Linked DNA regions of Dehalococcoides mccartyi CG5. The main gene of each other region encodes a partner of the protein of the gene in region 2 in a complex. Links are inferred from orthologs where the notes say so. Each region holds a gene or a part of one and is shown on either strand. Other genes may lie near its edges. The genes, in order: tsaD and tsaE.

Region 1 (15,089 bases), 850 kb from region 2 along the record:
AAGCATCGGGCAGTTCAATATCACGGGCAATGGTTACACCGTCATCTATAACAGTGGGTGCGCCCCATTTCCGCTCAAGGGCTACGGGATGACCTTTAGGGCCAAGGGTTACTCTTACTGTATTTGCCAGAGTGTCAACACCCTTTTTAAGGGAGACCCTGACTTTTTCGCCAAATATAATCTGCTTAGCCATTATACCTCCTAATATTCGTTAAAAAATTTAGCCTACGATTTTAGCCATGATCTGGCTCTCGGGCATGATGATATATTCCACGCCGCCAGATTTAAGTTCAACACCACCGAATTTGGGGAAAAGAACCTTCTCTCCAACTTTGATGCTCATGGTTTCGCGCTTGCCATCTTTATCCAGACGGCCGGGGCCCACGGCTACAATCAAGCCTTCCTGGGATTTTTCCTGAGCGGCGTCAGGTATGATGATACCGCCTTTGCTCATATCCTGTTTTTCCTGGGGCTGGATGAGTACCATGTTGTGCAGGGGTTCGAATCTAATTGCCATTATTCCTCCTTTTAATATTTAACTATATTTATGCGGCAATTTTTTAGCAGTCTCAGTACGAGACTGCTAACAGCAATATAATACAGTACTGAAAGGTTACCTGCAACTGTATACAGAGATAATTACAGGTATTTAGGGTAAAATAAGAAGAAATATAGCTGCAAAAATAAATATAGCTATATCAACCAAGGGTATAAACTCTCTATATGGTCTTGGGATAGTCAGATAGCAGGGTTTAACAGAGACTGAAAAGTACCTCCCGGCTTAAAAATATACGATAGTATATTAAAGTACTAAGCATAAATGCGCAGTCAATTTACGTAATAAGTACGATAGTAAGATCTTTGATACTGGTCTACAATGGTTACAGTTAATGAAGATCTGGATGGTCTTTGAAAACTGTACAGGCCGCCTCAAATACTGTACAGGTTGTAAAAGGGAGCTCGGAAACGGGTTCCTTTTTTATTTGCCAAAAAAAGATTGTCAATCACTTCAGGAAGTAACTGACAGTGCCGGCAATACATCCATATCCAGCCCGTCTTGCTTGCCGGATATAAAGCGGAAATAGCCGCAGGAGGCTATTACGGCGGCATTGTCGGTGCAAAGCCCCATCGGCGGTATGGAAACCGGCAGGGAGGATTTTTCACTTAGCTGTTTACGCAACAGATTATTGGCAGCTACTCCGCCTGCCAGAAGTATCTGCTTCACATTATATTCCTGGGCGCAGTTTATGGTTTTGGTTACCAGCACGTCTACCACTGCTTTTTGAAAGCTGGCGGCGGCATCATTTACCGAACAAACTTCACCGCTTTCCACCAGCCTGAGAAGGGCTGTTTTTAGCCCGCTGAAACTGAAGTCATGACTGCCTGGTATCCATGAACGGGGCAAATCAAGTACAGCCTGGCCATCCTGGGAGGCTCTGTCTATGGCTGGTCCGCCCGGATAGCTTAATCCCAGTATTCTGGCGGCTTTGTCAAAGGCTTCTCCGGCGGCATCATCACGGGTGCGTCCCAGCAGTTGGTACTGCCCGTGTCCGCTCATCAGCACCAAGTCCGTATGCCCGCCTGAAACAGTCAGACACAGGCAGGGGAACTCCGGTATTTTGCCGAAAAGCCAGTTTGCGTAGATATGGCCGTGCAGGTGGTTTACCGCTACCAGAGGTATACGGCGGGCAGCGGCTATGGCCTTGGCGGCATTTACCCCCACTATCAGAGAGCCTGCCAGCCCGGGTCCATTGGTTATGGCTATGGCGGAAATCTCATCAAGACCAGTGCGGGCTTCCTCCAGTGCGTCTTTAATAACCGGCAATATGGAAAGCAGGTGCTGGCGGGAAGCCACTTCGGGGACTACTCCGCCGTAACGGGAGTGGATATCTATCTGTGAAGATATCCGGTTGGAGAGAATATTTACCCCATCTTCCACCACGGAGGCCGCAGTTTCGTCACAGGAGCTTTCAATACCCAGTATTTTCATATAAACAGGATTATATCATAGACAATGTCAAGGGCTAAACCCTTTGACACCCATATAGGTCAATGTTATTATAAATATCCAGGCTTTGTAGCCTAGGTTAGTGAGGTTTTCTTCAAAATGAGTACCGAGACATGGTACCTTATACTCTTCGTTCTGTGTGTTGTTTTTTCCGCCTTTTTTGCCAGCTCTGAAACTGCTTTTATCTCACTGCAGCGTTTCCGCCTGCAAAACATGGTTCAAAGCAAGGTAAAAGGAGCTGACAAAGTCTCCAAATTAATGGAAAGGCCTGAAAAATTTCTTTCTACCGTATTGCTGGGCAACAATTTTGTAAATACGGCCGCTTCCGCTCTGGGTACTGTTCTGGCGGTTTCGGTATGGGGCAATGAAACAGGCGTTCTTATTGCCACTGCCGGGGTTACTATAATATTGCTGGTTTTCGGCGAAACTACACCCAAAACTTTGGCTACCCAGCATTCTGAAAAAATAGCCCTTTCGGTAGCCCCTGTTGTAGAAATAATTTCTAAAATATTTGCACCTGTGGTGGCTTTGCTCGGCTGGATATCCTCTGGTTTTACCAAGTTGTTCGGCGGCCCTTCGCTCAAGAGTTCTCTGGTGGCCGAAGACGATATCCGGGCCATGATAACCGTAGGCCATAAAGAGGGCACGGTTGAAGAAGATAAGGCCGAGCTTCTGCATAAAGTATTTGAGTTTTCTGACCGGCCGGTACGGGAAGTGATAGTTCCCAGACCGGAAGTGGAGAGCGTGGAAAAAGGCTCGACCCTGAAAGATTTTCTGGATTTATATGCCGAGTCTCCCATGTCACGTTTCCCTGTATACGAAGAAAATATGGATAATGTACTGGGCATATTATCCATTAAAGATGTGCTGATGGCACTGGCCAAGGGTACTCATACCCCGCAGGATTCGGTTGACGATTTGATGCGGCCGGCCTATTTTGCCCCTGAAACCAAGCCAATCGGCAAGCTTTTTAATGAGATGCGGGAAAAGAACTTCCGCATGTGTGTAGTTATAGATGAATACGGCGGCACAGCTGGTATTGTAAGTCTTTCCCGCCTGATGGAAGAGATAGTCGGACCGGTAGGTGATGAGCTGGCGGATGCTGAAAAAGATTACGAGTCTATTAATGAGTACACCTTTCAGGTAGACGGTAGTATGCGGATAGAAGAAGCTAATGTTGAAATGGATTTGGACTTACCCGAAGGTGATTATGAGACTATTGCCGGATTGATACTGGATCGTTTGGGATATATACCCAAGCAGGGTCAGCAAATAAAACTGCAGAATCTCAAAGTGGTGATTACCCGTATGAAGGGTATGAAGATTGATGAAGTCCTGATAACAAAGGAAAAACGTGCAGCGTCTAAGAATTAAATACCAAAGGGGAGAAAACCTGAAGTTTATTTCTCACCTTGACATAATACGCCTGTGGCAAAGGACCTTTTACCGGGCCGGAGTAGAACCCGCCTATTCAGAAGGGTTTAACCCTCACCCGCGCATGGCTTTGGCATCACCCTTGCCGGTGGGGTATACCAGCCGGGCTGAATTTATGGATTTGTATACTTCTGGCGCTCTCAGTCCCCATTATTTTGAAGATTTGATAAACCGCCAGCTGCCGGAGGGCATCAAGATACTCCAAAGCTGTGTTGTACCCCTTGAACAGGATTCACTTCAGGCACTGGTGCGTCAGGCCGAGTACGTTGTAACGGTGCGGACTTCAATGTCCCTTTCGGAGTGCCGGCAGGTGGTAGATGACTTTATGGCCAAAGACAGCCTTGTCTGGCAGTTGCAGCGTCAGGACAAGGTTAAAGAATATGATTTGCGTGCTCAGGTAGCTGAACTGGAAGTGCTGGCTCTGGCTGATGATATGCTCTGCCTGCGGATGCTTCTCCAGTGCGACAGCAAAGGGGCAGGCCGCCCTGAACAGATAACCAAAGCTTTGGGTATTTCCGAATTTCCCCTGTCAGTGGAGCGTATACGGCTTGTTCTGGAGGCCTGATGCCTGAAGGTGAACTGGCTCTTCCCCCCGAAGATACTTTGAACTCTCCCCTTGGGCTGGATACGGAACGCCAGCAAAAAGCCAGAGACTACAGCCGGCTTCAACGCCGGTTTGCTTATATTCAAACGGGTATTATTGCCATAGCGGCATCATTTTTAATCTTTAGCGGTCTGTCTTCCGAGCTTACCAGCCATCTGGGGTTGCCCCCGGTTTGGTCAGCCGGTATCTATTTTTTGTTGCTTGCGTTTGTTTATGAAATATTCAGCCTGCCGTTTGGTTATTACACCGGGTATGTTCTGGGCAAACGCTATGGGGTTTTGAGCCAGACCCGGCAGACATTTTTTGCGGATGCTGCCAAGTCTTTTTTAATTACGCTGGTGATGGGTGTGCTTCTGGTAGCGGCGGTTTATGCCGTTATGGGTGCCTGGCCGGATATCTGGTGGTTGCTGGTCTGGCTGGGATTTCTGGCGGTAAGCATGGGCATGACTTTTATTGCCCCTATCTGGCTGATACCTCTGTTCTACCCCATGAAACCCCTTGACGATGGGGAACTGAAAACCAGCCTTACAGAGCTTTGCCGGCGTATAGGCGTATTTGTCAGGGGGATATATATTATAGAGCTGAGTGCCCGCGGAACGGCCGCCAACGCCGCCCTGATGGGTTTGGGGCGTACCCGGCGGATAGTTTTGAGCGATACCATGGTAGACCGTTACTCCATACCTGAGATAGAGGTTATCATGTACCACGAGATTGCCCACCAGCAGCATAATGATATGTTGCGTCTTTTTTCCCTTCAGGCAGCGGTTTTATTCGGAGTCCTAGCGGTGGTGGGGGCTATTTTCAGCTATCTAAGCAATGCTATGGAATATAGCGGGCTTTCTGACCCGGCCGGATTGCCTTTACTGGGGGGTATATTGGCGGTTTTGTTAATAGGTATTTCACCAGTGCTCAGCCTTTTTACCCGTAAATTAGAAAAGCAGGCAGATGAATTTGCCCTGAATATCAGTCAAAACCCGTCTGCCTTTCGGACGGCTATGACCCGTCTGGTTAACCAGAATCTGGCTGAAGCCGAACCCTCAAACTGGCTGGAGCGGCTGACGCAAGATCATCCCAGCTATACCCAAAGAATCCATCTGGCGGACGAATTTGAAAAACGCCGGAGTGTGGACAGAGGCTAGACATGACCAGAATATACTTGATTCGGCATGGAGAAACGGACTGGAATAATAAGCGCCGTTTGCAGGGCGGGTTGAGTGATACCCCCCTTAATGAAAACGGCCTTCGCCAGACCCGTAGTCTGGCACTTCGGCTCAAAGATGAAAAACTGTCTGCCATATATGCCAGCCCTCTTAGCCGGGCAAAAGTAACCGCCGAAGTGATTGCACTTGAGCACGGTCTTGCCATCAATACCGCACCTGACCTCAGGGAGATAGAGGCAGGCGAGTTTGAAGGTGTTGACATGGGCAGTACCAATATGAAGGTTACAGAGCTGTTTACCGAACCCCATCCTGAGGGCGGCTTGCCCCGCATTCCCGGCGGCGAATCCCTTACCGATGTTCAGACCCGCGCATGGCGGGTTATCACCAAAATAGCCGCAGACCATCCTGACCAGAATGTGGCCGTGGTCTGTCATTATTTCGTGATACTCTCCATTATTTGCAAGGTGCTTGATTTGCCTTTGGAAAAAATGGGCAATTTCAGGCTTCACATCGGCAGTCTAAGTCTGATAGAGTTTAAGGGCAACCAAGCTTATCTGGCACTTTTTAATGAAAATGGCTTTCACCAGGACAGCCGTTGTATTTGAAAATATCTTGTTGAATAAGTTTTAAAAGGCGGTAATATACCCTTGGACAATACCGAGATTTTAACAGAACGGGTAAGTAAATATATAAAAAAACAGGGACTGGTTTCAGCCGGCGACGAAATATTGCTGGCAGTTTCCGGCGGACCTGACTCCGTTTGTATGCTTTACATAATGCATAAACTAAGCAGGGAAATGGGTTTCAGTTTGCGGCTGGCACATCTGAATCACGGTCTGCGGGCAGAAGAATCTGACCGTGATGCCGCCTATGTAACCGAACTGGCAAGTGCTTTGGGATTACCCCTTTGCCAGCAGAAAGTCAGTGTCAAGGCTTATCAGGCTGAACACCACCTGTCACTGGAAGAAGCCGCCCGCGAAATGCGTTACGCTTTTCTCTGCCGAACCGCGGCCGAATTCGGTTCAGCAGCAGTAGCGGTAGGACATACCCTGGACGACAATATTGAAACCGTTATGCTCCACCTTGTTAGGGGTAGCGGAACCCGCGGACTTCAAGGACTCAGGCCGGTTTTAAACCGAACCATAGCCGGTGCAGGCTGTCTAAGGGTAATCCGCCCTTTACTGTGTCTTGGCCGGGCAGAAACTCAAGTGTACTGCCGCGAAGCTGGGCTTTTGCCCAGACAGGATATTACGAACCTGAGCACAGAACCTCTGCGAAACCGAATACGCCTTGAGGTATTGCCTCTGTTAAAGACAATTAACCCCGCCTTTGAGGAAACTATACTCCGTACTGCTTTTATTGCGGGTGAGGAAATGGCTCTGCTGGATGAGGTTACATCCCAGATGAAAGCCGAATTGGTAATCCGCCAAGACGATGTGCTTATGATTGAAAAAATAGAGATGCAGCGGCTTCATCCGGCACTTAAGCGAAACCTTTTACGCCAGATGATGGAAGAACTGCTGGGCGGGTTGAAGGATATAGAAGCCCGTCACATAGAGAACATTGTCCAGACCATGGATAAGCCTGCCGGGCGGCGGATAGACCTGCCATATAAGCTGGTTTTTCAGGTAGATTATGAACATTATTTGCTGGGCTGGGGGATTGACGAACTCTGTCCATACCCGCCTTGTCAGGGGGAATACAGGCTGGGAGTGGGGACGGAAACTTTTCTGGACGGCTGGGTAGTAAAAACTGAAATACTGCCTTCGCCGATAGGTCTGGATTTAAGTGAAAGCAGTCTGGTAGCCTATCTGGATATGGATAAAGCCGGGACTGACCTGATAGTTCGTACCCGCGCCGAGGGTGACCAGTTTCAGCCGCTGGGTATGGAAGACGCCAAGAGCCTGAAGGAATTTATGATAGACAATAAGATTCCCCGAAACTGGCGGGCCAGAGTACCCCTGCTTATATCCAGCAAGGAAATACTCTGGCTGGTGGGTTACCGTATTGGCGAATCCGCCAAGGTAGATGAAAATACCCGCCGGGTGCTTCGGGTGGAATTCAGGCTGTTGGGTTAAAGCGGTTTGTAGGCCTTGAGCCTTAAACTGCTGATTAAACCGTCTAGTTCGTTGGTTTCGGCATCTTGGTGGCTGTGGCAGGATTCATCTGAACAGCTGCAACTACAGCCGCAACCCTCGTCACCACAGCTGTCTGAGCCGTAGGTTTCTTTGGATAGTAATGTTATGTCAACAAAACCGGCATCATTGATAATATCCAGATAATCATACATCTGTTCTGCTCCGGCAATGCAACTCACATAGGCGGCGGCAGATTTGCGGACTTCGTCTGGCAGGTCTCCTTCCAGCACAATATCCGAAATGACTATCCGACCTCCCGGCTTGAGTACCCGCATGGCTTCCTTGAAGACTGCAGGCTTGTCCGGTGACAGATTTATAACGCAGTTGGAGATAATAAGGTCTATACTGTTTGCCTCAAGCGGCAGGTTTTCAATCTCCCCCTGAATGAATTCCACATTGGTATAACCACCCTGAAAAGCGTTGCGTTTGGCTATAGACAACATTTGGGGTGTCATGTCTACACCTATTACTTTGCCTTTTTCACCCACCCGCGGGCTGGCCAGAAAACAGTCAAAACCGCCGCCTGACCCCAAATCCAGTACAGTTTCACCTTCTTTTATTTCGGCTAGCGCCAGAGGGTTACCGCAGCCCAATCCCAGGTTGGCACCTTCGGGGACGGAGTTTATTTCTTCAGGGCTGTAGCCTGCCTGAAGGCTGGATTCTGCCGCCATATTAGAGCTGCTGCTGCAGCAACTGCAACCGCTGGCGGGTGAAGCCGCTCTTTCGGCTATCTGTCCGTATTCATCACGCACCAGTTTCTTGATGTCTGTCATGGGTTAATCTCCTCCTGCAACTGTCATGTTTTTTAAAATGGGGCTGACTATTTCTTTGGCCAGTTCCGAAAACTCGTCTGCTTTTATGAGTAGCAGGCAACAGGGTTTTCCACCTGAATGCTGGGTAATGGCCGCCAGTTTGTCTCCCGGCTGGATATCCAGTTTGGTGCGGATTTCCTTTGGGAGTACCAGCTGACCACGGGCGTCTATGCTTAAGATGGCATCTATCCCGCAACAGCACTTTTCTTCCATATTTGCCTCACTAGTAAATCAGTAAAATCAGAATATACTGAATAATACTCCAATTGGTTTTTTCTGTCAAATAATATAACGGGGGCCACTGCTTTTTAGAGTTTTATTTAGACGTATCAAACTGGCAAACAAAAGAAAAAGCGGCTGGTTAAGGCCGCTTTATAATCTAGAGTTTAAATATAGCTAACGCACTTTTTTAAGGCGGGGGTTCTGGGCGAGACCTGGTATGCGCCCCCGTTTGGCTACCGGTTTGCCTTCAATTTCGTGCAGGTCTGCGGTGAAGTCAATGGGGCGGGCACCGCTTATATAACTGCCTGTTCCGTAGCCGTCTACCGGGGCATTATTTTCCGCAAAGTAGCGTATGCGTTCCGGGGTAAGGCCGCCGGAAACAAATATCTTGACATGCCTGTGTCCGGCCATATCCAGATTGGCACGCACTTCTTTAACTAAATCTGCCGTAACCCGCCCTCTCTCAAGGGGGGTGTCCAGCCTGACGCTGTCCAGCCTTTGTCCCATGGCTTCGGCTACCCGCAGGCTTTCCTCAACCTCGTCTTTAAAGGTGTCTACCAGAGCTACTCTGGGTATCTGGGACGGCATGTATTTGTCAAAGGCCAGAGTGGCCTTTAAAGTATCACCCATAACCAGTATCAGGGCGTGGGGAATAGTACCAGAAGGGTTGATGCCCGAAAGGCGCGCCCCTTCAATGGACGAACAGCCTTCGCACCCGCCCACCATGGCGGCATAATCCATGCGGCCGGCTACCAGCGGGTGAATATGCCGGGCACCAAAACTGGTAACAGGTATATCCCCTGCCGCCTCCGCACATTCGCGGGCGGCGGTTGCCCAGCCAGTACCCGAAGCCAGCATGCCTAAATAAACAGTCTCGTAAAGGCCGAAGCTTAGGTAAGGAGCTTTGATACGCATCACGACTTCCTTGGCTGAAATCTGGTCACCGTCTTCCAGTGCCCATATTTCTCCCTCACCTGCCGGCAATATCGCCTGAAGAAGCTCTACAGCCTCGCTCAGACCGCACAGAATGCCGGGCCGGGTGGCGAATACTTCCATTACCGCTACAGGGTTCCGGTTTTCTTTAGCCAGTATTTCCACTGTCCGGGCAAAATAGATATCTGTGGTATCCCCTGCCAGCAGGTTTCCGGGTATATTAAACTTCGGTTTAAAAGTCATAACTCCTCCGGTTCATTCTAATGGCGGAAGTGACGGGTGCCGGTAAAGACCATAGCTATGTTGTGCTTGTTGGCGGCATCAATAGACTCCTGGTCACGGATAGAACCGCCTGGCTGGATAATGGCGGTCACTCCGGCAGCGGCAGCCTGTTCAACGCTGTCAGGGAAGGGGAACATGGCGTCAGAGGCCATGACACTACCCTTTGAAGCCTCACCGGCTTTGCTCTTGGCAATGTCTACACTGACTACCCTGTTGGGTTGTCCGGCTCCCATACCCAGCAGAACATTGTTCTTAGCCAGCACAATGGCGTTGGATTTGATATGCTTGACTGCCCGCCATGCAAATTTCAAATCTGACATTTCCTCAGGGGTGGGTTCGCGCTTGGTTACCACCTTGGTCTGGACGGCATTTTCCGCCAGTTCATCAGCGGCTTGTACCAGCAGCCCTCCCTTTACCCTGCGGTAATCCAGTGAACGGGTTTCGGCCTCATTATGTTTGGGAAGCTCGGCTATAAGTATGCGTAAATCCTTGCGGGTTTTAAGGAATTCCAGCGCCTCCGGCTCGTATTCGGGGGCAATAATAATTTCATAAAAGGTGCCTTTCATGGCTTCGGCCATGGACAGAGTCACCTTGCGGTTTGAGGCTACGATGCCCCCGTAAGCTGAAACAGGGTCTCCGGAAAAAGCTCTCTTGTAGGCTTCGGCTACGTCTTCGCGGCTGCACAGACCACAGGTATTGGTATGCTTGACTATGGCTACTGTGGCGGCCGAAAAATCAGTGGCGGCTCCCCATGCGGCGTCGGCATCCAGGATATTGTTAAAGGAAAGCTGTTTGCCCCAGGCCTGTTGTGCCCAGGTAATGCCGGTGTTCTGCCCGTGCCCTACCCTGTTTTCAGCATAGAAAACTGCCGGCTGATGGGGATTTTCACCGTAACGCAGGTCATAGCGCTTGGAAAGGGCTATGGTCATATTCTCGGGGAAGCCCTCTTCTCCCTGCCAGAGATATTGGGAGATAGCAGTATCGTACATAGCTACATGCTGAAAGGCCTTCTGGGCAAGCTTCTTGCGTTCATCTAGGCTCAAAGTGCCGGTCTTGAGGTGTTCCAGAACACGGGGGTAATCCTGGGGGTCTACCACCACTGTCACACTGGGGAAGTTTTTGGCAGAAGCACGTATCATGGTCGGGCCGCCAATATCAATATTCTCCAGTGCATCGGTCAGGCTGACATCCGGACGCGACACAGTCTTGACAAAGGGATAGAGATTGACTACCACCATGTCAATGGGTTGGATATTGTATTTTTCCAGTTCGGCCATATGTTCGGGCAGGTCACGCCGGGCTAGTATGCCACCGTGTACCTTGGGGTGCAGGGTTTTAACCCGTCCGTCCAGTATTTCGGGTGAATCGGTCATGTCTGAAATACTGTGAACAGTTACATTTGCCTGCTGGAGTGATTTCTTGGTTCCGCCGGTGCTGTATATATCAAAACCCAGTTCTGACAAGCCCCTGGCGAATTCGATAAGACCGGTTTTATCTGAGACGCTTAGGATAGCCCTCATGACAATCCCTCCTTATGTTAAATAAATTTTATTTCTCACCTGAGGCCAGAAAAATATCTATGGCAATCTGCTCTTGGCAGGTGCAGCTTGATGCGGTACATTTCTGGTTCAAGGTTTCAACCCGGATATTTTGAAGACCGGCCTGTTCAAACCAACCCTTGACATCTTTCAGTTCAAACCCCGGCCAGCGGTCGTGATGCTCTTTTTGCATATTTGTATGGGTATGGAGGCAAAGGTCTGTTATGACCAGCCGTCCGCCCGGCAGAAGTATCCGGCTCATTTCATTTATCACCCCTGCCGGATCTTCGGCATGATGAAGAAACATATTGGCAAAGCTGTAATCTACGCTTTGGTTTTTTAAAGGGAGTGCGTTTCCATCTGCCTGTAGGCAGGAGACATTTCGCACCCCGAACTTGGACTTTATCTTTTCAAGCATGGCGGCTGACTGGTCAACGGCTATAACCCGGCAATTCTTTTGCAGCAGTCCTGCGGTCAAGTATCCTGTGCCTGCCCCTATATCAGCGGCTATGCTGTTCGGTTTTACATCTGCGGCTTCAAGGGCAGCTTCGCGTATCCGGTCTGAGAAAAAGCCCTGACGCATTTCATCCCAGTTGTCGGCTACCTGATTGAAGTAATCCCGGCTGCTCATTCAATTATCACTTGTGCTCCGCTCTGGCGGGCAATAATCTCCCCGATGATTTTTGCTTCCGGCAGGTTTTTCATAATAAGCCCGGCCTCTTCAGTGCCGGCTATTATAACCATACCTATACCCATATTGAACACATGGAACATCTCTTCGCGGTCTATTCCACCGGTTTTTTGGATAAGCTGGAACAAGGGCGGTATTTCCCAGTTTTTAGTTTCAAAACGGGCGGACACATCTTCAGGCAGTGTCCTAGGGACATTATCCGTCAGGCCGCCGCCGGTTATGTGGGCTAACCCTTTTATGAGAAGGAGGTTGGGCTTTATTTCTTTTAGATAACTGCGGTGGGGTACCAGCATGGCTTCGCCTGCTGTTTGCCCGAGTTCAGGATAGTATTTGTCCAGTGATTCACGGCTTTCACCCAGAACTTTGCGTGCCAGAGAATAACCGTTGGTATGGAGTCCGTTTGAAGCCAGACCCAAAATCACATCTCCCGGTTTGATGCCCCGGTTGATAAGCATATTTTCTTTTTCAACTACCCCGACAATAAATCCGGCCAAATCGTAATCTTCCCCGTGGTAAAGGCCGGGCATTTCGGCAGTTTCACCGCCGATAAGGGCACATCCCGCCTCTAGACAGGCGGTTGACAGTCCCTTGACAATTTCGGTTATCTTTCCTGGTGATAGCTTGCCCATGGCAATGTAATCAAGGAAAAAGATGGGTTCAGCCCCGGAGGTCAATATATCATTGACAGAGTGATTGACAATGTCAATGCCTATAGTATCGTGTTTATTCAGCACGCCGGCAATTTTCAGTTTGGTGCCTACGCCGTCACAGCTGGAAACCAGTACCGGGTTTTTGTAACCCTTGAATTCGTACATTCCGCCGAAAAATCCCGGACCTGCCAGCACTTGAGGTCCAAGAGTGGCTTTGGCGTATTGTTTGATGAGTTCTTTTGATTTTGAGGCGGAGTTTATATCCACTCCTGCCCCTGCATATGTATCTTTGATGTGGCCACCTCTCAAATCGTGGTAACTAAGATTATCAGAAATAACTATCAACTGCAACGAATAAAACACCGCCGAAGGCGTTAAACTTCAAGCGGTATCAGGCGCGGGATAGCTCTTTTGGGGTGGAAAACTAGCTTTCGGGTGAAGGCATCTGGCAACAGTTGTGTCGTTGATTGCCAAGTGCAAATTTATCCATTTCCAGTTGAACTGGCAGGGCATATTCGCCGGTGAAACAGGCCAGACAGAAATTCTTCTCAGGCAGCCCCACGGCATTTATCAACCCGGGCAGGCTAAGATAGCCAAGTGAATCTGCTCCTATGTATTTTTGTATCTCAGGTATGCTCATTCTGGCGGCAATAAGTTCTGAACGGGTGGCCATATCTACCCCGAAGAAACATGGGTTGGTTATGGGGGGTGCGCATACCCGCATATGGACTTCTTTGGCGCCGGCTTTACGTAACAGGCGGATAACCTGTGGGGTGGTAGTTCCCCGGACTATGCTGTCATCTACCAGTACTACCCGCTTATCTTCCAGAACGCTCTTAAGGGGATTGAACTTTAGTTTCACGCCCAAATCACGCAGACGCTGGTCAGGCTGAATAAAGGTTCGCCCCATGTAGCGGTTTTTAATAAGGCCTTCGGCTGGAGGAATGCCTGAACCTACGGCATAGCCGATACCGGCAGCCGTGGCAGAGTCAGGTACGCCTATAACCAGGTCTGCATCTACCGGGTATTCCTTGGCCAGTTCTACCCCCATGGCTTGGCGGGCGGAATACAAAAGACGCCCGTCTATCAGGCTATCTGGGCGGGCAAAATAAATGAACTCAAATATACACAAAGCCCGTCTGGAGCTTTGCTGTTTAAAACTGGTTATGCCGTTTCCGTTTATAGCTACAATCTCGCCTGGCTCTATTTCACGCACGAAATCAGCTCCGATATGGTCAAGAGCACAGCTTTCAGAAGTGACTACATAACCGCCCTGAATTTTACCCAAGCACAGGGGACGGACACCCAGTGAGTCACGCATGGCAAATAGGGTGTCTTTGGTCATAAGGGTGCAGGAAAAAGCCCCTTTCAGGCGGTTCATGGCATAACGTATCCGTTTGACCCAGTCAGTTTCAATAGATGAAAGGATAAGCTGGCTGATTATTTCGGTATCAGTGGATGTCTTAAAGGTGTATCCCTGAGAGGTAAGTTCTGTATTCAAAGCTTCGGAATTTACGATGTTGCCATTATGGGCTATGGCTATAACATTATCTCCCTGCCCCATTACAAAGGGCTGGGCGTTAATCTGCTGGCTTGAACCGGTGGTGGAATAGCGGTTGTGGCCTATGGCAATATGGCCGTCCAGTTTTTTAAGTATATCTTCAGTGAAAATATGGGAAACCAGACCCATCTGGGAATGAAGCTTAAGCTCCTGTCCATCAGATGTAGATATGCCTGAACTTTCCTGCCCTCTGTGCTGCAAGGCAAACAGAGCGAAAAATGTGAGTCGGGCTACATCCTGACCGGGGGCAAATACACCGAAAACGCCGCAAGATTCATGCAAAATAGACAGCCTCTTTATATCTGAATGACAATTTTTTATTATACGCTAAGCTTTGGAACGGGTCAATTTAAGCTGCGATGCAAACCTATTCAAGGCCAAACAGGCGGGTCAGGCCGAAATAGCCGGCATAGCAGATGGCAGTGCATTTAATAAACTTGCCGGCCAGTGAAATCAGCATAAATTTGCGGATACCGAAATTTACTGCTCCGGCGGCCAGAGTCATGGGGTAGAAAAAAGGGTTGATAATAGCTGAAAGTATAAAAACCATAAGTGAACCCCGCCTTTCCATCAGCTTCAGCATTCTGCAGTACAAGCGGTTTAGTTTGCTGCCTGAATCTGATCCGGCCAGACTGGATTTACCTGAATAGCCGGTCATGTAAATGGAAAAGCCCCCCAGAGCTTCGGCTAAGCTGGCTACCACTCCGGCGAAGAGCGGCCCCAGTATCGGATCTCCCACCGGCGGCGGCAAGACCCCGCCCAGCGTAAACTGGACAGCCAGCATGGGTACCGGAACAATAGAAATGGAGCTACCCAGAAAACTGATGGCAAACATGCCTATATATCCATAGCCGGCCAAATCCTGAATAATATCCCGGCGGATGATGAGCCAAACCGAAAGGGCAATGCTGATTATAATAACCAGAACGCCGAGCCAAATTCCCCACTTTTTAAACCATGTACGGGTCTTTAGCTCGGCACCGGTTGCACATATTGATATTTCTTCTTCGGGCAGCTCTGCCATCTAAGGTCTTTCTGGTATCAGGCGGCCTTTTG
Region 2 (15,237 bases):
CGAATCTGAAGGCGAAAGTGAAGTCAGTATACGCACCAGAGTGGTTTTACCCGCCCCGTTTGGCCCTAAAAGCCCAAAGCATTCCCCCTGCTCTATTTCCAGACTTAGTCCATCCAGAGCAGTGCAGTCTTTGTACCTTTTAACCAGATTGGAAACCTTTATAGCATGAGTATTCATAAAATTACTTAAAATGATACCAGTAACTGTCCTTCTCGGCAATAAAATCAGACAGAAAGCTGTGCTATAATTGGCCGTAAATGAATGCGGAAGAGCTAAAGAGTTTTTTAAAAAACCGCTTGCCACCGGAAATAAACCGGCTTATTCTGCATGCAGCTGAACTTGCCGCCAGCCAAAACCTGCATCTTTATCTTGTGGGCGGGCTGGTACGGGATTTCCTGCTGAATAAAACCCCGAAAGATGCGGACCTGGTGCTTGCAGCCAACGCCATAAAGTTTGGGCAAGGCCTGCTTGAGGGATTTAATTATAAAGCCACCCTTCACCCCCGTTTCAACAACCTTTCGGCAGATATAAACGGCTTCAAACTGGATATTTCCACTGCCCGAAATGAATTTTACCCTGACCCGGGTAAACTGCCTGAGGTACTTGAAGGCGATATCAAGGCAGATTTGTTTCGCCGTGACTTCAAAATAAATGCTATGGCCCTAAGCCTGAGCCCCCAAGATTTCGGTTGCCTTGTAGACCCCTACAACGGGCTTACAGACCTTAAACAGCATAAACTTAGCGTACTCCACCCCAAAAGCTTCAGGGATGACCCCAGCCGCATCTGGCGGGCTTTGCGTTATTCAGAGCGCCTTGGCTTCGATATCTCAAGCGAGACCCTGACCCTGCTTCAGCGTGACGCCCAGCTGATACCTTTGATAGGTGCCGACAGGTTGCGGTATGAAATGGAATGCATTTTTAAGGAAGCCAAACCTGAGAATATTTTACTCAAGGCAGAGGAAACAGGTGTTCTGAAAAACAGCCTGCCGTTTATAAAGGCTGATAATTGGCCGGCAGACAAATTTGCCGAAGCCAGAAATATGTACGGCGAAAATGTATCTCCCGAAATATACCTCTGCCTGCTTTCGGTACGTCTGGATAAACCTCAGGCAGAAGCCTTGATAACCGGTCTGCACCTGAGCAAGTATATCTCGGCATGCCTGCGGGACTACCAATGCCTAGCTGAACATCTGGCAGAACTGGGCAGGGTTGACCTTAGTCCCAGCCGATTGTACGGCATACTGGTGAAGTGTAAAAAAGAGGCCAGACAGGCATTTAATATCGCTAACGATAACCCGATTGTCAGAAAACACCTGATGCTTTTTCAGGAAGAATTATCAGGCATAAAGCCATGTCTAAAAGGAACAGACCTGCTCACACTGGGTTTTGCACCCGGCCCGGATATCAAGACAGTACTTGCCGAACTGCTCAATCTGAAACTGGACGGAAAGATTCCCAGCCGAACAGACGAAATAGATTATGTAAAACGGAGACAGGCCGATGACCAAGTATAATCTAATGAAAAAGGTTCATAACCTGCTTACTTTCGGCTTTGACAGCCAGCCCCGCCGGTTTATCAGCTGGTTTATTATCAGCCTCATCTGTTTAAATGTGCTGGCGGTTATACTTGGTTCGGTAGATACTATTGGCCGGGATTATCATGACCTGCTCTTCGGCTTTGAGATATTTTCAGTAGCGGTATTCAGTCTGGAGTACATTTTACGGGTTTGGAGCTGTACCGTTGAACCAAAGTATTCCCACCCTTTTACCGGCCGGATACGTTTTGCCGTATCTCCGCTGGCACTGACGGATTTGCTGGCTATACTGCCCTTCTACCTGCCATTCCTTATACACGTAGACCTGCGTTTCTTGAGAACCCTGCGGCTTTTACGGTTATTCCGTTTGGGACATTTGAAACGTTTTAACGAAACCTCCCGCATGATTCTAAACGTGCTCCGCGAACGCAGAGAAGCCCTGATAATATCTTTTGCCATTATCCTGCTGCTTATTATCTTTACTTCCAGCCTGATGTACTTTGTGGAAAACCCTGCCCAGCCGGAAGTGTTTAAAAACATACCTGATTCCATGTGGTGGGCTGTTATGACCATGACTACTGTAGGCTACGGTGATATCTACCCCATTATCGCACTCGGAAAGCTTCTGACCAGTATAATATCCATACTGGGGCTGGCCACTTTTGCATTACCTACCGCCATTTTGTCTGCCGGATTACTGGAAGAATTCCAAAATAAAAAAGAAATTCATGAACATATCTGCCCCACCTGCGGTCAGGAGATACCAAAAACCTGAACCTTGAGGTTAATCTGGCATAAAAATATCTTCACAGACCTTATGGGTATATACTGATTGGGTAAATAAAAAAGTGGAGCTGACATTGCAAATAAAAAAAGACCTGGCATTAACCAATAAACTCCTGTCACAAGGTATGGTTTCCACCCGTGACCCCGAAACCGGTTTTAGATATATAATTTGTGCCAGCTGCCCCAATGACGGCGGAGACGGAACTGTATCCCGCATTGACCGTAAGGACAACGTGGTAGAACGGGTGCTTTTCTGCTGCAGTACCTGCGGGAAAGAGTTTGCGGTAAAACCGGAAGATATTTTTCTTGCCTAACCTTAGTCCAAACAGTCTTATAAAACAGATTGGGGAAGTGATATCACTTCCCCAATCTGTTTTATAAAGAAGATTAAGCTAGACTAACTTGAAGCTGGAGGCAGGCGCACCGCATATGGGACAGCGGGCAGGTGCCGCACCCGGCACGGTATTGCCGCAAACCTGACATACATAATAGACCTGGTCTTCAGCCCGGGTACCGGATTTTACTTCTTTCAGTGCCTCATCAAACAAACCGTGGTGGATTTTTTCTACCTTGTTGGCGTGATTAAAGCTAAGCAGTGCCGCTGAGTTTCCTTCAGTTTCGGCTTCTTTTATAAAGGACGGATACATACTGGTAAATTCATAACTCTCACCCGCAACCGCCTCTTCCAGATTGGCAGCTGTATTTCCCACTCCTTTTAAGACGTTAAAGTGGTTTCGGGCATGCACAGTTTCAGCCTCGGCCGCAGCCCTGAATAAACGGGCTACATGGGCAAAACCCTCTTTTTCGGCTTTATCGGCAAAAAAAAGATATTTGCGGTTTGCTTGGCTCTCACCGGCAAAAGCAGATTTCAAATTTTCGGAACTGGGCATTAAAAACACCTCCTTGATATTTGTATATCTTTATATAATACCCCGACCGGGTTTTTCAATCCAGCGGCCCTAAAGTGGACACCAGATAGGCCTGATGCCCTTTTTGGCACAGGTTATGGTATATCTTTTCAGCAGTGTTTTTATCTTTAAGCAGGGTGAACAGGGTCGGTCCTGCCCCGGCTAAAGATATCTGGTAAGCCCCTGCTTCCAGAAACTGCCAGCGGTATTTGACCAGTTCGGGGAAAAGCTCAAAAGCTACTTTCTCAAAGGCGTTAAAACAAAGGCTGAGGCTGAGCTTACCCTGACAAATACTTTCCAGCAGCTTGTCACTTATCTCTCCGCTGGTAAAGCTATCCGGGCGCAAATTTCGGTAAAGGGCAGCAGTTTTATCAGCCGGCATATCAAGCGCCGGCACCAGTAAAACCGCCCACATTTGAGTAAGGGTAGGCAGAGGAGTTACTGTTTCTCCCCGCCCTTCCATCATGGCCGTACCGCCCATTATAAAAAACGGCACGTCAGAACCCAGCTCTGCACCTATCTCCATCAAACGCCAGCAGGGATAACCGCACCCCCAAAGCTTGTTAAGTCCTTTCAAAACAGCCGCCGCACACGAACTGTCTCCCCCCAGCCCGGAAACCAGTGGAATACGTTTGGCTATTTTCAGGTTTACCCCTGTGTTCTGCCCGCATCTTTCACTAAACAGTTCCACTGCTTTTGAAACCAAACTAAGGTCAGCCTGCCAGTCCTGGCTGTCTGAACTTATATGTACCGTTTTAGAAGGGCTGAAAGACAGGCGGTCACACAGGCTTAGAGACTGGATAATGCTTCGCAATTCATGGTATCCGTCTTTTCTGCGGTATAGCACTTCCAGACTAAGGTTGACTTTGGCAGGAGCCAGCAATGTCAGCATGGGTTGCCCGCATATTCCAGGCATAACTTTTTCCATTCCTCCATGCTCAAAGTCTCTGCCCGGCGGGCAGGGTCTATACCTGCCCCGTTTAATAGTGACAATATAACCGGTTTGGATATGCCAAGTCCCTGTGCAAGTGCATTAAGCAGTGTTTTGCGGCGGGTACCAAAACCGGCTCTGGCCAGTTTGAAAAAATCAACCTCAGACACCCCTTCCATAATGGTTGTCTGAGGGATAACAATCTTTACTATAGCTGAATCTACTTCCGGAGGGGGATAAAAAGCCCCGCCCGGCACAACCGATACCAGTGAAGGGTTGCCATAAAAACGAACGCTCAGGGTCAAAAGCCCCATATCCCCTGTTTTGGCAACTATGTTTTTGGCTACTTCCTTCTGGACCATGACCACCATTGATTCCGGCTTGAGTTTTGCTTCCAGAAACTGGCGGAGTACAGCTGAAGTAATGTAATAAGGCAGGTTGGCTACCAGCTTGTAAGGAACATCTTGACCCAATATCTCTTCAGGGCTGGTTTTAAGTATATCCGAATGGATAAGCCTGAAATTGGGGTAGCCTTTAAATTTTTCGGTCAGAGCATCTATAAGCTTGTCATCCAGCTCTACCGCTATCACCTGTCCGGCTCTTTTCAGGAGTTCTTCAGTCAATGCCCCAAGACCGGGGCCCACTTCAATAACCGTATCGGTCGGTTTCAAATCTGCGGCCGCAAGTATTTTGTTCAGCACACCCTGACTTATCAAAAAATGCTGCCCCAGCCCTTTGCGGGCTTTCAGGGTATAGCCCTCCATCATCTCTTTGGCCTGAGCCATAAGCGAGGGGGCGCTGGCAACTAACAGAGGCACATCTTTTTCCATGTACCCCTATTATAAAGATTTAACGCCCTTTGCTCAATCGTGCTGATAAAAACGGGGGTAATTTGGCTTTTTGCATCTTCTTTTGGGTAGCAGGAATGTTATAAGCTACCCTGTAAAGGCAGAAAGTGCGGGCTTCATCATTGTAAATACCATAACTGGCCTGCGGGTTGCCGTCTCTGGGCTGGCCGACACTGCCGGGATTTATGATAAGATTTGTCTGGCGAAGAGGCTGCATACTCCCTGCCATTAGGGGCATACCGCGGCAGATCCCGTTTTGGCCGGTAGTAAATACATAGGGCATATGGGTATGCCCCACCAGACAATAAGGCGTCCGCATAAGACCGAAATTCTCGGATGCAAGCTGAGGGGTAGTAATATAATCCCACACCGGTCGTTTGAGACTGCCATGTACCAAGCTAAAATCACCCACGATAAGCATTTCGGGCAATACAGCCAGGTAATCAATCATGTCTGAAGACAACTGGCTTCTGGTCCATGCCAGACAACGGGCGGCTTCCAGTTCAAACAGGGAGTGGTTTATCTTGCCGGCTACTGCCAGGTCATGGTTGCCGGCTACTGCCAAATGTTTGTGGTTCATCAGAATTTCCAGACAGGCTGTCGGGTCAGGGCCGTAATTTATAATATCTCCCAAACACCATATCTCGGTAGCGTCACGTTTATAGGCATCTTCCAGTACGGCATTTAAAGCCTCCAGATTAGCATGTATGTCCGCCATCACCGCATAACGCATCCCTAATGATACCATAAGGGCGTAATTTGTTAAGGGGGCACTGTCCATTTTTGGCTATCTTTATTGAGGACAAAACAAAACAGGCTCCAAAGAAGCCTGTTGTAATATATATCTAACCTTTATTTGTTTAAGCAGGTCTTACGGCCCGCACAAATACAAATACCCCTCTGACTGCTTCCAGTTCCTCCACCTCAAAACCGGCTTCGGTTAGAAGTTTCCGCCATTCCTCCAGAGTATGCACCCACATAATATTGTGCTCAACAGGATAACGGTAAATAGTATTGACTATCAGGGAATAAAATTTGTTTTTGGGCTGGTAAATATCATAAATAGCCACTTTACCACCGGGCTTCAGGGTGCGGAAACATTCTGCCAGTACCTTGCCAAACAATTTGAATTCATGGCTGGCGCTGGAGCAATAAATACGCTCAAACTCCCCATCCTCAAAAGGCAGGTGATAAGCATTACCCCGCACCAGAGTTTTATTGGGGCGTTTAGTGCGGTCATTAAGAGCCATCATCTGAACAGACTGGTCCAGCCCCACAATCCGCTTCGCCTCTATCTTGTTAGCAATATATCCGGTACCGGTGCAAAGGTCTAACACACTAAATTCAGAGGTATCTTCGTTCAGCATACGGTTACGGGCACTTTCAAATGTGCCCAGCATAAACATACGGGTTAAAAATTCGTATACCGGGGCAACTTTTTCAAAAAAACTGGGCGCTACCATTATGTCAACATCCCTATGGCCACCGTAGCAGTTGTGACCGAATATATTATGACCATCAATTTATTGGCCATGGCTACCTTTATGGGGTCATCGTAATAGCGGTGGGCAATCCTGACGGCCATAACTGCCAGAGGAATACCGCCTAAGGCTATGGCAGAGAGTGGCGGCATCACCCCGCTAAAAACAAGCGCCAGTATATAGGCATACAGAGCTACCAGTGAAATAATAAACAGATTTTTGGCATTTTTAGGCCCTAACCGATATGTCAGGTTACGTTTTCCGGCTGCCCGGTCTTCTTCGTAATCCGGTATCTCATTGATAAGTATCATGGTCCACATGCATAAACCCGGTATGACACCTATTAGAAGCACATCCCAGCTAACCATGCCGGTGTGGACAAAATAACCCCAAGCGGTTAGAACCGGTCCGTATCCAAGAAGCATCACAAGTTCGCCCAAGCCGTGGTAGGCCAAACGTAGAGGTTTGGCGGAATAGAGTATGGAAATAGTCGCTCCGATAATGGCAATCCACATAACTCCCCAACCCATGTCCAGCGCCATGTAAATGGCACACATCAGGGCAAAGAGATACAGCCCAAAGATAACCATCAGAGACTGGCGGGGTTTTATGAGGCCGCAGGTAAATACCCCGCTCCCTCCGGAGAAAGGGTTTTTGGCATCTATGGGTTTGCAGTCAGTACCATAAACATAATCAAGGGTATCGTTGAACATGGTAAGACCTATCTGGACAGCTGCAGCAGCTGAAAAAGCCACTATAAAATTGGCCACATTAAAGGTACCCTCGGAAAAGGCTAAAGCGCCGGCTATTACCACCGGCATTACACCCTGAGGTAAAAACTTAAGGCGGGCGGCCTGTATCCAGTCCTGAAAACCCGGACGTTCGCTAGTAAGCGCTTTCAAGAACCTTCTTCAAAACCTCTTCAGAAACCTTAGTACCTATTTTACCATTTTCTTTGTGGAAACGGGTAAAATCTTCAAGCAGAAAGAAGTCTGTACGGGCAGTACGGCGTTTGTTGTCATAGCGAAGGGCTTCCAGCACGCCCTCCAGAGGAACATCTGCCGGAATGCGGGTCGGCAATCCCAGCTTCTTGAAAATACGCTCTATTTTGGCGGCCAGTTCAGGTTTCATATAACCCATCTCACAGGAAAGGGCGGCTTCCGCCACCATGCCAATGGCAATGGATTCACCGTGAAGAAGCTGACCGTTTTTAATAATCTCTACCGCATGGCCTATGGTATGCCCAAGCTCCAGCTGGGGATCAAGCTTGCCCTCAAAGGGGTCAATCTTCAGAAGCTCCAGTTTAAGCTCTATGGTATGGCGGGAAATATAGTCTATCACCTTCGGCGAATAATCACCGGCATGTTCTTCTATATAGTCAAAAAAGGTGGATTCCTGACACAAGCCGTGTTTTACAGATTCGGCCAAACCGGCCCGTATCTGGCGTTCGGGCAAAGTACGCAGAAAATCAAAGTCTATAAAAACAAACTCGGGGGCATAATACTGACCGAACAGATTCTTGCCCATTTTGTAATTCACGGCCTGTTTTTGACCAATAGCACTATCTATCTGGGCAACCATGGTGGTAGGTATATGGAAAAAGCGCAGACCACGGAAAAGGAGAGCTGCGGTAAGGCCTCCCAGATTTCCTACTACCCCACCCCCCAGACAGACAATAACGCTGGACTTGGTAGCCCTGAGGTCAAGGATTTTGGAGCCGATATCTTCCAGCGTAGACAATGTCTTGGAGGCTTCACCGGCAGGGAAAGCCAAAATATGGGTTTCAGCCACGCCGGCAAGCAAGTTCTTGATTTTATCCTTGAGGATATTTTCAAGATTGGAATCGGTAATAATAAAAAACTTGTCCGCATTCAATTCACGGGCACATCCAGGCAGGCTATCCAGTATGCCACTGCCTATATATACGTGACGGGTACGGTTATTGCCAATGTCATAAGCCAGTGTATCCACTTTACCCATTTTAACTCTCCGGCTTATAGGCCACTGTAAGTGTACCCATACCGCCGCTTTGATAGCGGGATTTGATATTTATAAAACCCTGATTCTGCAATATGGCAGTTATCTCAGCGTTGCTGGGCATGGCCAGCACCGAGTTTGCCAGATAACGGGCAGACTTTTTTTCCGTGCCGATTATCCGTGCCATTACGGGCATCAGATTTTTCAAGGCAAAGAGATAAATACCTCGCATAGGCTGTTTTTCAGGTTTGGTCATATCTTGCAGAACCAGCAGACCACCCGGTTTTAGTGCCTTGAAAATATTAGCCGCAGCCAAATTTTTATTGGCAAAATTGCGGAAAGCGAAGCAGGTACCTATAACATCGTACTTGGCGTCTCCGTAGGGTATTTCGGCATCACCCACCCAGAATTTCACACTGCGATCCGCAAAATTTTTCTTGAGACGGCCTTTGGCCACTTCTACCATTTCAGGAGTAATATCAAAGGCGTCTATATCCACATTTTTCATGTACCGCAGGGTATTGAAGGTAACAAAACCGGTACCGCAAGCAAGGTCCAGCATTTTTACCTGCGGCATGTTGCGGGTATAAGTCAGTATCTCCAGAACCATCTCTTTGCCCCAGCGGCGGTGAATACCCATACCCATAATGTCATCGTGCAGGTCATAGTGTTTAGCCTGAAAGCCAAACAACTGGAGCATATAACGCTTGCGGGCCTGAGCCTCTTCAGACTCGAAGCCGGGGTCTTTCACACTTACATTTATACTGCTCATTTTATTCTGATTTCTCCGGTTTAAAGCCCCAGATTACGCAGGCAATACCCAGTGACAAACTCTTGTACTGGCATTTTTCAAAGCCCTTGCTTTCCATCAGTTTAGCAATCTGCCCGTTAGTGGGCATCATCATGGCAGATTTATAAAGCCAGCGGGCAGCTGATTTTTCAGTACCCAAGATGCTGGTGAACAAAGGCAAAACGTACTTCATATAGAATATATACAACCCGCGCATGGGATGGTGTTCGGGTTTGGTAAGGTCCTGAATAATAAACAAACCACCCGGCTTAAGAGCGCGGAAAACGTTCTCGGTAGCCAGCCCTTTGTTGGCAAAGTTGCGGTAAGCAAAACTGGTGGTTATCAGGTCGTATTTATTTTCGCCAAAGGGAACTTCGGCATCACCCTGCCAGAACTTGATACTGCGCCCCTTGAAATATTTTTCATAGCGTTCCTTGGCAACCGCCAGCATATCCGGGCTGATATCAAAGGAATCTATGTCAATATTCTCAAAGTTCCGGGCTGTATTGAAAGTGACAAAACCGGTGCCGCAGGCCAAATCAAGCATTTTGGTGCTGGTACGGCCTTTCATAAACTTGCCGATTATTTTAAGAACGGTCCGCATCCAGAAACGGTGGGCATAAAGCCCGAAGACATCATCGTGGAAATCATAGTTTTTTGCTTGAACTACGAACAAGTCAACCATGTACTGTTTACGTTTATGCGCCTCTTCAGAATCAAATCCGGGGTCCTGGATAGGCGCTTCGGCCAAACTACTCATCAGCTATCACCTTTTGAAGCATTTATTTAGATGTATACTATATCTGAAGTCATTGAAACGGAGAGTTAAACAATGACAAAACTCAGCTTTTTTGAGTAAGTGCCAAATAAAAACGCCATATTGATGGCGATTTCAAAGACCAATCATATTCCTCAATGTATTAATTGTCAAGGTTAAACCCCTTCGCAACCCATACGTAAGCCAAACCTGAGAAACCGCCCCGTAAATTTTACAAAATGGCTATTTCCGGCACTGCAGGCATCAGCTAAAAAATGGTATAATCTCTGCATTATGAAGGTTTCTGACATAGGCGAATGCCAGCTGATAGACAGACTGAACATTCTTTTGCACCAAAAGCCTGATGAAAATACCCCTGCCCGTGAAAACCTGATACTGGACATTGGTGATGATGCCGCTGTTTTTCTCCCCCGGGGATACCAGCTGGTCACCGTAGACAGCCTGATTGAAAACGTACATTTCAACCGAAGCATGCTTAATTGGGTAGATCTGGGTTACAAAGCGCTGGCTATAAACATGAGCGATATTGCCGCCATGGGCGGGCTCCCCCAGTATGCCGTAGTGAATATTGACCTGCCGCCGGATACTCTGGTTTCCAGCGTAACAGACTGCTATAACGCTATGTACAGTCTGGCTAACAAATACCAGACTGTAATAATAGCCGGGGATACCAACCAGTCTTCTATTATAAATCTGGCTATTACCCTGCTGGGTTCGGCGGAAAACCCGTCCTGCCTGCTTACCAGAAATGCCGCTCAGGCAGGACAAAAAATAGCCGTTACCGGTTATCTGGGCAACGCTGCTGCCGGTTTGGATATGCTTTTAAACCAAACCGAAGTTACAGATGAAAGCCGCCGGATATTTTACCGCTCTTTTTACCGCCCTGAACCGCGTATTAATGAAGCCCGGTTACTGGTCAACGAGGGCGTCCATTGCTGTATAGATATAAGCGACGGGCTGGTGACTGACCTTGGGCATATACTCAGGCAGAGCCGGGTAAGTGCCAGAATAGAGCTTGATAAACTGCCACTCCATCCCAGCCTGCGCCTCAGTTACCCTTTGCAGGCCCAAAACATGGCACTCTACGGGGGTGAAGATTACGAACTATTATTTACCGCCTCTGCCAAGGTGATAGAGCAAATATCGGTGCAGAGCCATATACCGGTTACTATCATAGGCGAAATTATTCCGGGTAAACCGGAGGAACTAAAACTAGTGGATAAAGATGGGAGGGCCCTTCAGCCGGAAAAGAACGGCTGGGAGCATTTTAAAAAACCGAAATGAACCAACTTGAACTGGTGAGTCACAGTACCCAGCAAACCCAGGATCTGGGAAAGATAATAGGTGAACTGGCATCAGCCGGGGATATTATCTTCCTGGTGGGAAACCTTGGAGCAGGCAAAACGAACCTGACCCAAGGATTGGCAAAGGGGCTGGATATTACCGAAAATGCCTTGAGTCCTTCGTTTGTGCTGGCCCGCGAAATGTACGGGCGTCTACCTTTGTACCATATAGATTTATACCGTCTGGACCTGAGTGAAGAGATAGAAGAACTGGGTCTGGAAGACTATTTTTATGGCAGCGGAGTAACTGTGGTAGAGTGGGCTGACAAAGCCAATGAGCTGCTGCCCCCGGAAAATCTGCAGATAGAGATAGCCTATCTGGATGATGATACACGGAAACTGACCCTGTCTGCCTGGGGTATCCGCTATGAAGAGCTGTTAAATGAGATTGCACAGAGGGTAAAGGATGCCGGTTTTAATAGCCATTGATACCGCCACCCCGGATACCGGGCTGGCTATACTTAGAGATAATGAAATAGTTGCCCAGTACAACTGGCTTAGCCACCAGAACCAGACTGTGGAGCTGTTGCCCCGGCTGGACTGGCTGCTTGAGTCTGCAGGGCTTAGCCTTAAAGATGCCACCGCCATTGCGGTTTCCATCGGGCCGGGCAGTTTTAACGGCCTGAGGATAGGCCTCAGCACTGCCAAAAGCCTGGCCTACACTCTTGATATACCTCTGTGCGGTATCGGCACGCTGGAACTGGCTGCATACCCATATCTGGCAAGCGGGCTTACGGTATGGGCACTGCTGCCTTCGGGACAGCAGGAATATGCTGCGGGAGCTTATACTAAAAACGGAGCAGATTTAAAAGAAGAGATTAAACCCCATATCACCAATCTGGCTGATTTAGCCGCTAAAATAACCGAACCTTGTGTTATCTGCGGGCCGATAAGCCAAACCGTCCAGACCGAACTCAAAACCCTGCTTGGGGACAAAAAAACAGTATTTGCCCCGGCAGATATACGCCCCTCAAGGGCAGTATCGCTGGCAAGGCTGGCTAAAAAGAGGATTGAAGACGGCCTTACAGATAATTCTGCCGGTCTGCAGCCGCTTTATCTGCGCCGCCCCCAGATATCCCCCCGAAAACACCCCACTGGACTGCCGCTTTCCCAAAACAAAGCGGTTATCTGGGATATGGACGGAGTGATTGCAGATTCCGCCCCTCTCCATTTCAGGGCATGGCAGACTACTTTTACTGAAATGGGTTACACTTTTTCCGAAGCAGATTTTTACCGCACCTTCGGTTTGCGAAATGATATGATAATTTACTCTGTACTGGGGGAAAAGTCAGAGGCGGATATTATCCACACTCTGGCTGACCGCAAGGAACACCTGTTCCGTGAATATGCCGGACAGGATATAAAAATATTTCCCGGCGTAATGGATTTGCTAAAATCCCTGAAAGCGGCCGGCTACCGGATGGCGATTGCGTCTTCGGCACCGCTGGCTAATATCAAGCTGGTTATGACCAAGCTGGGTATAGGTGACTACTTTCTGGCCACAATCAGCGAAAAGGATGTTACCAAGGGCAAGCCAAATCCGCAGGTATTTTTGCTTTCGGCCGCCAGACTGTGTGCCAGACCGGAGGAGTGTCTGGTTATAGAAGACGCACCCGGCGGGGTGGAAGCGGCTAAAAAAGCCGGCATGAAGTGCCTGGCTGTTACCAACAGCCAGCAACCAGAGACCCTAAAAGAGGCCGATTTGATAGTTGACACCCTCGGCAAAATTGGTGTAGAAGATATAGCCGGTTTTATAGGTTCACCCGGCGCTAAATAAAGGAGAAATATGGAAAGAACACTTTTACTGGTTAAGCCTGACGGCGTTAACCGCGGTCTGTCCGGTGAAATTCTGGGCAGAATGGAAAAACTGGGATTAAAACTAATCGGACTGCGGATGCTCCAGATGGATGCTGTTCTGGCTGACAAACACTATGCCCCCCATCGGGCACGCCCCTTCTTCAAGGATTTAGTCACTTACATCACCTCCGGCCCTATTACAGCCGCTGTTTTTGAGGGCGAAAATGCCGTTGAAAAAATGCGCAAAGCTATGGGTGCTACTGACCCTGCCAAGTCTGAAAAGGGTACTGTAAGGGGAGATTTGGGTATAAACATAGAGCAGAATACTGTTCACGGCTCAGACTCAGCTGAAAATGCCAAACATGAAATAAGCCTGTTTTTCAGCGAAAGCGAACTGGTAAACTACGACCGCCGTTAGTTACTGTATAGCAACCAGTTTGGGGGCATTCTCCCAGAGACGGTCCAGCTTGTAGTAACTGCGTATTTCGGGAGTGAATATATGGGCAATCACTCCGCCGAAATCAAGAAGTATCCAGCCTGAATCCGCGTCACCTTCACGGTGGCGCGGGCCTATTTTAAGGGGTTTCAAGGTCTTTTCAACTACATCTGCAATAGCCGAAAGCTGGCGGCCTGAAGCACCGCTCATCAGCACAAAATAATCACAGTAACTAACCAGTTCCCTGACGTCCAGAAGGACTATATCTTCAGCCTGTTTCTCACTGGCCATGCTTACCATCTGCCGGGCAATATCTATTGATTCCAAGTGTATCCTCCCCAAAAATCTGTTTTAAGTATAGCATACAACCCTTTGAGGTCTGTAATACGGGCAAAACAGGCCTGCGGTTTTTTAAATACCGGACATATCTGATATACTTAACCTCTATGGCAGGTTTACTTTTCGGCACCGCCGGCATTCCCTACTCCACCCCCAAACACACCACCCAGAATGGAATTCACAGGGTGGCGGAACTGGGGCTGGACGGCATGGAAATAGAATTTGTCCGCGGGGTATATATGAAAGCCCCGGATACCAACCCGGTCAGAATCCTTTCGGATCTTCTGCGTATAAAACTGTCTGCCCATGCCCCGTACTATCTGAACTTTAATGCAGTTGAAGAAAATAAAGTCAAAATGAGCCAGCACCTGCTTTACCAGTCTGCCAAAATGGCTCACCTCTGCGGGGCAGGGTCACTGGTATTTCACCCCGGTTTTTACCTGACAGACTCGCCTTCTGCTGCCTACGAATCCATACGGGATAATATCCGCCCTGTTGCCAGCCGTCTTCAGGAAGAAGGCTTTGATATAACCCTTCGACCCGAGGTAAGCGGTAAGGTGACCCAGTTCGGAGACCTGAAAGAGACTATGGCACTGTGCAGTGAAATACCCGGCCTATTGCCGACTATAGATTTTTCCCACTATCATGCCCGTACCGGTAAATACAACTCCTATTCAGAGTTCAGCTTTATGTTAAGTACCATGGTTGACTATCTGGGTGAAAACGCAGTTCTAAATATGCATATACACGTTTCGGGCATAGACTACTCTCCCAGAGGGGAAAAACAGCACCTGAATCTGGCTGATTCAGATTTCAATTACAAAGAATTGCTGCTGGCTCTGAGAGACAGGGGCTGTGCAGGGCTGGTAATATGTGAAAGCCCTAATATAGAAGAAGATGCCCTGCTCCTGAAAGAGACCTACTTCTCTCTGGCCTAAAGACGCCAAAATCCTTATATGCTATAATTTACTTAATATGTCCCTTATTACATGAAATTTTGAGGTACCAAATGAATTCAAATTGGAAACGCAGCACCATTATTTATGTCGTGATGCTGGTGGCTATCATAGCAATCTTTTCGTTTCTGGTGCCGAATGCCCAGAAACCGGAGGAAGTGCCTCTGAGCCAGATAATAACCCTGTCTCAGGAACACAAGATTGCCGAAATTACAGTTGACAGCGAAACCATAGAGGTAACTACCACTGACGGCACAAAACTGTCCACCGTAAAGGAATACATTGCCAGTATTTACGACATTGAAGGTCTGGACCTGACTGATGTCAAGGTA

Evidence for each region.
Region 1: the proteins of tsaE (region 2) and tsaD are in contact, whole or in part, in a crystal structure (PDB 6N9A), measured with the Thermotoga maritima proteins. The link is inferred for Dehalococcoides mccartyi CG5 from one-to-one orthologs. Residues at the interface, in WP_004082108.1 of Thermotoga maritima: Leu37, Gly38, Lys46, Lys57, Val59, Lys60, Ser61, Thr63, Phe64, Thr65, Leu66, Met67, Val69, Pro71, Tyr82, Arg83, Leu84, Asp86, Asp88, Phe89, Asp93, Ile128, Asp130, Glu131, Arg134; in WP_004082750.1 of Thermotoga maritima: Cys10, Asp11, Arg49, His50, Leu82, Gly84, Gly135, Gly136, Glu154, Thr155, Leu156, Asp157, Asp158, Ser159, Glu162, Asp165, Lys166, Arg169, Leu170, Tyr175, Lys213, Thr214, Leu217, Tyr218, Gln221, Arg222, Asn324.

The regions. Positions count from the first base shown.
Region 1 is NZ_CP006951.1:1,108,367-1,123,455, reverse strand. What follows is about bases 1-2,799. They hold tsaD (tRNA (adenosine(37)-N6)-threonylcarbamoyltransferase complex transferase subunit TsaD), read right to left. Parts: upstream 1,991-2,799; coding sequence 1,010-1,990; downstream 1-1,009. Other genes in these bases: X794_RS05930 (HlyC/CorC family transporter), read left to right, coding at 2,108-2,799; X794_RS05940 (co-chaperone GroES), read right to left, coding at 221-517; groL (chaperonin GroEL), read right to left, coding at 1-193. In the rest of the region: more of X794_RS05930, read left to right, coding at 2,800-3,382; X794_RS05925 (TIGR03936 family radical SAM-associated protein), read left to right, coding at 3,363-4,007; X794_RS05920 (M48 family metallopeptidase), read left to right, coding at 4,007-5,185; X794_RS05915 (histidine phosphatase family protein), read left to right, coding at 5,188-5,811; tRNA lysidine(34) synthetase TilS, read left to right, coding at 5,854-7,284; X794_RS05905 (arsenite methyltransferase), read right to left, coding at 7,281-8,117; HgcAB-associated protein HgcC, read right to left, coding at 8,121-8,369; X794_RS05895 (nicotinate phosphoribosyltransferase), read right to left, coding at 8,553-9,554; purH (bifunctional phosphoribosylaminoimidazolecarboxamide formyltransferase/IMP cyclohydrolase), read right to left, coding at 9,572-11,119; X794_RS05885 (class I SAM-dependent methyltransferase), read right to left, coding at 11,142-11,762; purM (phosphoribosylformylglycinamidine cyclo-ligase), read right to left, coding at 11,759-12,781; purF (amidophosphoribosyltransferase), read right to left, coding at 12,897-14,315; X794_RS05870 (VTT domain-containing protein), read right to left, coding at 14,401-15,057; X794_RS05865 (ATP-dependent Clp protease ATP-binding subunit), read right to left, coding at 15,075-15,089.
Region 2 is NZ_CP006951.1:271,280-286,516, reverse strand. Bases 10,114-13,060 are described here. They hold tsaE (tRNA (adenosine(37)-N6)-threonylcarbamoyltransferase complex ATPase subunit type 1 TsaE), read left to right. Parts: upstream 10,114-11,314; coding sequence 11,315-11,806; downstream 11,807-13,060. Other genes in these bases: X794_RS01350 (bifunctional tRNA (adenosine(37)-N6)-threonylcarbamoyltransferase complex dimerization subunit type 1 TsaB/HAD family hydrolase), read left to right, coding at 11,784-13,060; thiL (thiamine-phosphate kinase), read left to right, coding at 10,308-11,318. Outside these bases: X794_RS01425 (ABC transporter ATP-binding protein), read right to left, coding at 1-177; X794_RS01420 (CCA tRNA nucleotidyltransferase), read left to right, coding at 258-1,514; X794_RS01415 (potassium channel family protein), read left to right, coding at 1,501-2,310; X794_RS01410 (hypothetical protein), read left to right, coding at 2,396-2,635; X794_RS01405 (rubrerythrin family protein), read right to left, coding at 2,714-3,211; ispE (4-(cytidine 5'-diphospho)-2-C-methyl-D-erythritol kinase), read right to left, coding at 3,267-4,121; 16S rRNA (adenine(1518)-N(6)/adenine(1519)-N(6))-dimethyltransferase RsmA, read right to left, coding at 4,115-4,990; X794_RS01390 (metallophosphoesterase family protein), read right to left, coding at 5,010-5,741; X794_RS01385 (class I SAM-dependent methyltransferase), read right to left, coding at 5,869-6,471; X794_RS01380 (prenyltransferase), read right to left, coding at 6,471-7,391; X794_RS01375 (iron-containing alcohol dehydrogenase), read right to left, coding at 7,375-8,469; X794_RS01370 (class I SAM-dependent methyltransferase), read right to left, coding at 8,471-9,238; X794_RS01365 (ubiquinone/menaquinone biosynthesis methyltransferase), read right to left, coding at 9,240-10,016; more of X794_RS01350, read left to right, coding at 13,061-13,154; ndk (nucleoside-diphosphate kinase), read left to right, coding at 13,164-13,592; rsfS (ribosome silencing factor), read right to left, coding at 13,593-13,937; and 2 more genes. UniProt on the Escherichia coli protein: Required for the formation of a threonylcarbamoyl group on adenosine at position 37 (t(6)A37) in tRNAs that read codons beginning with adenine.